Regions from separate parts of the Chromobacterium sp. INPA-IVC genome, predicted to be linked through region 2. Evidence: riboswitches for the same ligand, from Rfam matches in the RefSeq annotation. Region 2 holds a riboswitch; the other holds the start of a gene.
What was found. Region 2 has a riboswitch for cobalamin ahead of ACX17K_RS05365 (TonB-dependent receptor domain-containing protein). Riboswitches for the same ligand answer to the same signal wherever they lie in the genome.
Positions count from the first base shown of each region.

Region 1: linked by a shared signal. The riboswitch ahead of ACX17K_RS02885 (CbtB domain-containing protein) and the one ahead of ACX17K_RS05365 (TonB-dependent receptor domain-containing protein) in region 2 are both predicted to bind cobalamin.

Region 1 is NZ_JBTNLS010000002.1:3,514-6,910, forward strand. Features, by position in the region: gene ACX17K_RS02870 (DUF411 domain-containing protein) at 1-327, opposite strand, end outside; gene ACX17K_RS02875 (hypothetical protein) at 387-755, opposite strand; gene ACX17K_RS02880 (histidine phosphatase family protein) at 815-1,384, opposite strand; adenosylcobalamin (AdoCbl) riboswitch at 1,440-1,601, shown strand; gene ACX17K_RS02885 (CbtB domain-containing protein) at 1,604-1,816, shown strand; gene ACX17K_RS02890 (CbtA family protein) at 1,832-2,572, shown strand; gene ACX17K_RS02895 (hypothetical protein) at 2,669-2,959, opposite strand; gene ACX17K_RS02900 (ATP-binding protein) at 3,070-3,397, opposite strand, start outside.
Region 2 is NZ_JBTNLS010000002.1:542,851-546,247, forward strand. Features, by position in the region: gene ACX17K_RS05365 (TonB-dependent receptor domain-containing protein) at 1-1,625, opposite strand, end outside; cobalamin riboswitch at 1,752-1,959, opposite strand; gene cobT (nicotinate-nucleotide--dimethylbenzimidazole phosphoribosyltransferase) at 2,081-3,115, shown strand; gene ACX17K_RS05375 (histidine phosphatase family protein) at 3,112-3,397, shown strand, end outside.

The DNA.
Region 1 (3,397 bases), 540 kb from region 2:
CACCGCGATGCCGACCAGCTTGCTATTGCCGGCCAGCAGCCGCTTGATGGCGGCCGCCGGCACATGGCCTTCCACCACGTAGCGGCCAACCTTGGCGGTGTGGCAGCTGCCCATGCCCGGCGTCACGCCGAGCTGGCTTTTCACCTGCTGCATATCGTCGCGATTGACGGCGGAAACGGCAAAACCGTTCTGTTTCAGATAAGCGATGTAAGCCTCGCAGCAGCCGCAGCTCGGGCTCTTGTAAACAGTGACGGGAACGGCGGCCAACGCGGACGCGCTGGCGGCGGCCAAGACGGCCGTAAACAGAAAATGACGCAACTGGGGCATGGTGCCCTCCTGGTTTAAATGTCCGGATCGATCGCGCGCTCGACGGCGCGCGGAAAAGCTCAAACCAGGACAAACAAGGGAGGGCGCAGCGGCGGCGGCGGGACCGGTCCAGGGGACAAAACAGGCTGCGTCGCCACTCTTACGCTGCGGGAAGGCAAAACAACCATCTCGGGCAGAGAAGCTTTGATAAACAGCGGCAGGCAGGCCTGCGCGCAAGCGACCGAACCGCAGGCCGCCGCGCCATTCATCGCCGCATGCTTCGCGGATGGCTTGGCGGCCATCCCGGCGCAATCACGCGACGCGCTCATCGCCGCGCACGCCTCGGGCGACGCCATGCCCGTCAACGGCGCATGCGCCGCCGCCGTCCCTCCGGCAAAGAGGGACAGCTGCAGCAAGATCAGCAACAGAGCGCGGCGCAAGGCTTTCATTCCGCGACGATACCATGCCGGCCGGCCAGGCAAGCGCACAAAGATCAAACCTGTCCCCATCATGCGGAGTCATCGCTCCCCAAGCGCAAGCGCCACAGATCCTGGCGCCGGGACAATTCGATCCGGGCCAGCGGCGCGATGTCGATCTGCCTATACGCCTGCGGCGGCAAATTCAGCGCCCGCAACAGAATCGCCTTGATGACGCTGCCGTGGGCGATGACCAGGGCGTGGCCGGCCGGCCAGCCAAAATGTTCGAACCAATGGCCGACGCGCTCGACCATCGCCTGCAGCGACTCCCCTTCAGGCGCCGGACATTCAAGGTCAGACAACCATGCGCTCAAGGCCTCCGGCTCCGCCGCCGCGACCGCCTTCAGAGACAGGCCGCGCCAACGGCCATACTCCGCCTCCCGCAACGCGGTTTCCGCCTCCGCCGCGCGGCCCAGCGCGTCGGCAGTCTGCCGGGCGCACCGCTCCGGGCTGCGAAGCACCAGGTCGGCCAGGCCCAGCGAGTCGGCCAGGCCCGCCGCGCGTTCCAGCGCTTCCGGCCCCAAGGGATCGTCCGCCGGAAAATGGCCGGCGCGCAGCGCGCGGCTCGCCGGCACGCACAGCAGGGTGATACGGCTCGTCATGCTTTTGGCTCTCCGTCAAAACGCCCTGAAGTTCTTTGACATTTTCTCTCGGCTCTCTAGAATCCACATCGTCTCGATGCGAGGAAGCCGGTGCGAATCCGGCACGGTCGCGCCACTGTGTATCAGCCTGATCCGCCATGCGGACAGGCATGAAAAGTCAGGCCTTCGCATCCAGCCAACCATCCGTTTCAGGACGCGTCATCCTCAAGGAGATATCTCATGCATGCAAGCCCCGTCATGGCGCCGGCTATCCAGCCCGTGTCCCTCCCCATTCGCGAACTGCTGCCCTGGGCAGTCTTCGGCAGCATTCTGATGCTGCTGGCGATCTACTTCGTCGGCGTGGAAGAAGGCGCCGCCGCCATCTTCAACAGCATGTATGTGCACGAGTTCGTCCACGACGGCCGGCACCTGCTGGGCTTCCCCTGCCACTGACGCGAAGGCTCCATCATGATCAGAAGTCTGCTGACCCGCGGCATGATCGCGGGCTTTCTGGCCAGCCTGCTGGCCTTCGGCTTCGCCAAGGTCGTCGGCGAGCCCCAGGTGGATCGCGCGATCGCCTTCGAAGAAAAAATGGAGTTGGTAAAGAACGGCGGCCACCCTGACGAAACGCCGGAGCTGGTCAGCCGAGGCGTGCAGTCCGGCATCGGCCTGTTCGTCGGCGTCGGCGTGTTCGGCACCGCCGTCGGCGGCCTGTTCGCGCTGGCCTTCGCCTTCGCCTACGGCCGCATCGGCGCCTTGCGCGCCCGCGCGATGTCCGCGCTGATGGCTTTGCTAGGCTTCATTTCGTTCGCGCTGGTGCCCTTCCTCAAATACCCGCCCAATCCGCCATCGGTGGGCGACCCCGGCACCATCGACTCCCGCACCGCGCTGTTCTTCGCGATGATAGCCGCGTCGCTGGCCGCGCTGGCCGTCGCCGTGTTCCTGGCGCGCAAGCTGATCTCCCGTTTCGGCGCCTGGAACGCGACGCTGATCGCCGCCGCCGTCTTCATCCTGTTGGTGGCGATCGTCCAGCTGCTGCTGCCGGAGGTGAACGAGATTCCCGAACAATTCTCCGCCGTGCTGCTATGGCGCTTCCGGATGGCGTCATTCGGCATCCAGGCGATCTTGTGGACCGGCCTCGGCCTGCTGTTCGGCCACTTTGGAGAACGGCTGCTGGAGGATCGCCGCGGCGCCTTCCAGGTCAACTGAGCGCAAGCCCCCCTGCTTCGACACCCTCGCTCCGGCGAGGGTGTTTTGTTTCAGCGCCCGCTCGGACAGCTCCGCGCCACCAACCCGGCGGGCGAATCAATGCGCGGCCCGCCTCGCCTCTTCCGCCGCCAGCTTATGCTGAGCCTGCCGGTCTCCGTGCTGCGCCTCCTTGGCGGTTTGGGCCACGGTTTCCGCAGCCTCCTGCAAAACCCGCGCCGCATTGCTGATAGTCACTTTGTCCTGCACCACAGGCGGGGCAGCCTGCGCCTGGATTTGAGCTTGAGATGGCGGCGCGGATGCGGCGGACGGCGCGGCGTCTTGCGTCGATGCGGCCGGAGAGGCCGCAGGTGTTTGAGGGGCCTGGGTGGAAACAGAGGCGATCATCATGGTGTGTCTCCCGAAAGGATTCGAACGCGCAACGGCGCGATGCGGGACGCACGCGCAGCATCATGCCATTTCAACTTAGCAGCCCAGACTTAGCCCAGACTTAGCCCGCCTCACTCTTCTCTCGCCGCCTGCATGCTGACCGATACCCGCAGGCCGGACGCGCCCCGGCAAGACAGGCTCACCCTCGCGCCTACCCGCTCCGCGATGGTCCTGACGATGGACAAGCCCAACCCCGCGCCCTGCTGGCCGCTGCCCAGACTGCGATAGAAAGGATCGAAAACCCGCTCCCTCTCCTCTTCTGGAATGCCGGGACCGGTATCGTCTATCGTCAGAACCGTCCGCCCGTCCGCCTCGCCGACCGCCAGATCCACCCTGCCGCCCTCCGGCGTATAGCGGATGGCGTTGTCCGCCAGGTTCCTGACCAGCGCGAACAGGTCC
Region 2 (3,397 bases):
TGCTGCTCGGCGCCGAAAGTCCACAAGCCCCATTCCTTACTGGCATTGAAATTGGCGCTTTGGCGCGGACGACGCAACAGCCAATTGCCAGTCGCCTGATCGCGGGCATCCATCAATGTGATGTTCATCCCCCAATTGGTATCCAGCCAAACCGTAGACGCCTCGATGGTCATCCCTTTAATCGTTGCCTTGTTCAAATTGCTCGGGCTCCAATCGTTGGAGAACAGCGGTGACGGCGCCCAGACAATCATCTTGTCGATGTCGTTGCGGAACAAGGTCGCACTGAACATGCTTTGATTCTTGCGGTACTGCAGTGCCAGTTCGGCGTTGCGCGAGCTTTCGGGCTGTAAAGCGGGATTGCCGCTGAATGGCGCATACAAGTCATTGAACGACGGGGCCTTGTAAGCGGTGCCATAGCCAGCCCTCGCCAGCCAGCCATCGGCGAATCGATAGCCGTAATCGAGTTTGCCGGTGGTCTTGCCGCCGAACTGATCATCATGGTCGCGCCTCACGCTTGCCTGCAGCAAATGCTTGCCCAGATCCAGCTGGTAGGTCAGGAACGCGGCATGGGTATTGCGCGTACTCTTGGCGAACACGCTGTCGCTGTCGATTTTCTGATCTCCATGCGTCGCGCCCAGCGTGAATTTGCCGAAATCGGTCGACAGATCGTTCTGCCACAACCATTCGTTCTGCGTAGTTTGATACAGGCTGTTGCGCTGCCCGTTTGCCGCATCGCTGAAGACTTCCTGCTTATCCTGGCTGTGGCTGAACCGCAGCGTGCTGGTCCAGATATCGGAGAACTGGTTTTTCGATTCGATGCTCTGGCCGGTCAACCGAGTCCGGATCCAATCCTGGCCAACCGGGTTCTGGTCAATATCCGCTTTGGCAAAGCTCTGGAACAAGCGCAGCGTCAGATCATGGCCGCGGGCCAGCGTCTGGGTCACGCTCGCGCTGTAGCTATCGGTACCGTAGCCATCCCGATCCGGGTTGTAGCTCGCACTCTTCGGATTGGTCGCGGAAAAACCGTCGGACTGCTCATGTCCCAGTTGCAAGCTATAAGCCGTATTGTCGACCTTGCCGCTGACGCCGGCGCTCAGCTTGCCGGTGCCGCGGCTGCCGACCTCCAGTCCGGCGTTGAAGCGCGGCTCGCCCTCGCCCTTGCGGGTGAAGATCTGGATCACACCGCCGATGGCGTCGGCGCCATACAGGCTGGAGGCCGGGCCACGCAGGATTTCGATGCGTTCAATCTGTTCCAACGGGATGTTCTGAATAGCTGTAGTGCCCAATGTCGCCGATGAAATGCGAATACCGTCCACCAGCACTACCGTATGATTGGAATTAGTTCCGCGCATGAAAATGCTGCTAGTCGTTCCCGGACCGCCGTTGCTGGCGATGGTCACAGCGGCTTGGCGCGACAACACCTGCTGCAGCGTCTGCGCGCCGCTTTCCTCGATTTCATCTCGGGTGATCACGGTGGCGTCAGCCAGCGTTTTGGACAGCGGCTGCGCGATGCGGCTCGCCGTCACGATCACCGGATCGCCGGCGAACTGGGGGACGCCGTCGGCCAGGGCCAGGCTGGAACAGGCCAGCGCCGTCAGCGCGGCGCAGATTTGAAGCTTGAACATGAAAACACACTCACGATAAGGTCAACGTTGAGTGCGAAGAGGACAACAGCAGCAAAGGACGGCACGGCAGAACCGAAACGCCTGTCGAATCGCCTCCCCGCGATACTCCAGTGGTCCACCGGCTTCCGGCCAGTGGCAGCGCAGGCCGGTCTCCGGGCTGGGCCTTGCCGGCGGCGCGCCTTCCCGTCCCGAGGACAGTGGTCTTTGCGCCGCCTGGGCGCATGCGCGCCAGGCCTTACCGTTGCGGGGGCAGCGCCGGTTTCTCACCGGCTTCCCGTTTCATCCCGGCGCGCAAGACCGCGCGCCTCGGGACACCTGCTGATCGGCGGATTATAACCCGCCGGACTTTTGGCGGCACCGGCCAAGCAGTAATATGCTTAGAGTCCAGCCGACGCCGCGCGCCGGTTCCCATTCATCATCCGGACCCACGTCCGCTCCCGCAGCAGGCCCATACCATGAACAGCAGCAAACCCCTGGATCTTTCCGCCCGCAACGCCGCCCGCGCCCGTCAGGCCATCCTGACCAAGCCGCCCGGCAGCCTGGGACAGCTAGAGGAACTGGCCTGCCGCTTCGCCGCCTGGCAGGGCCGCGCCCAGCCGGAAGATCTGCGGCCGGCTATCACCGTGTTCGCCGCCGACCACGGCGTCACGGCGGAGGGCGTATCCGCCTTCCCCTCCGCGGTCACCACCGAGATGGTGCGCAACTTCGCCAACGGCGGCGCGGCCATCTGCGTGCTGGCGCGCGCGCTGGACGCGCGGCTGGAAGTGGTGGACGTGGGCGTGGCCGGCGATGTGGCCGCGCTGCCCATCGTCCACGCCAAGGTGAGACCCGGCAGCCAGAACCTGGCCAAACAGGCGGCGATGAGCGCCGATGAAACAGCTGCCGCGCTAGAGGCCGGCCGCGCCGCCGCCCGCCGCGCGGTGGAGGCCGGCGCCAATCTGCTGATCGCCGGCGACATGGGCATAGGCAACACCACCGCCTCGGCGGCGCTGATCTGCCGGCTGACCGGCGCGGCGCCGGAGCTGGTGGTGGGCCGCGGCACCGGCGTCGACGACGCCGGCCTGGCCAACAAGCACCGCGCGGTAAAGACCGCATTGGCCCGGGTAGCCTGGGAAAACCTCAGCGGCCTGGACACGCTGTCCGAGCTGGGCGGCCTGGAAATCGCCGCCATCGCCGGCTTTTACCTGGAAGGCGCGCGGCTGGGCGTGCCGTCGCTGGTGGACGGCTTCATCGCCAGCGCCGCCGCGCTGTGCGCCAAGACCATGGAGCCCTCGCTGCACGACTGGCTGCTGGCCAGCCACCGCTCGGCGGAATCCGGCCATGATCTGGCGCTGAAAGCCTTGCAACTGCCGCCGCTGGTGGACCTGGGCATGCGCCTGGGCGAAGGCTCCGGCGCCGCGGTATGCGTGCCGCTGCTGCAGCTGGCGGTGAAGCTGCACAACGGCATGGCCACCTTCGCAGAAGCCGGCGTCAGCGGCAAATCGGCATGAACCCTTACACGCTGACCCTGCTGCGCCACGGCGATATCGACCATGACGGCCGGCTGATCGGCCTGACCGACCTGCCGCTGACCGAACTGGGGCACCAGCAACTGGAACACAGCTGGAAACGCATCAGCAACCTGGCGCCGGTCACCTGCATCGCCACCTCGCCGCTGCAGCGTTGCCGCGAGTTCTCGGTCAAGCAGGCGCTGTCCGGCTCGCTGACGCTGAAGGTGGACCCGCGCTTCGCCGAGATGGATTTCGGCGGCTGGGACGGCCAGCCGGTGGCCG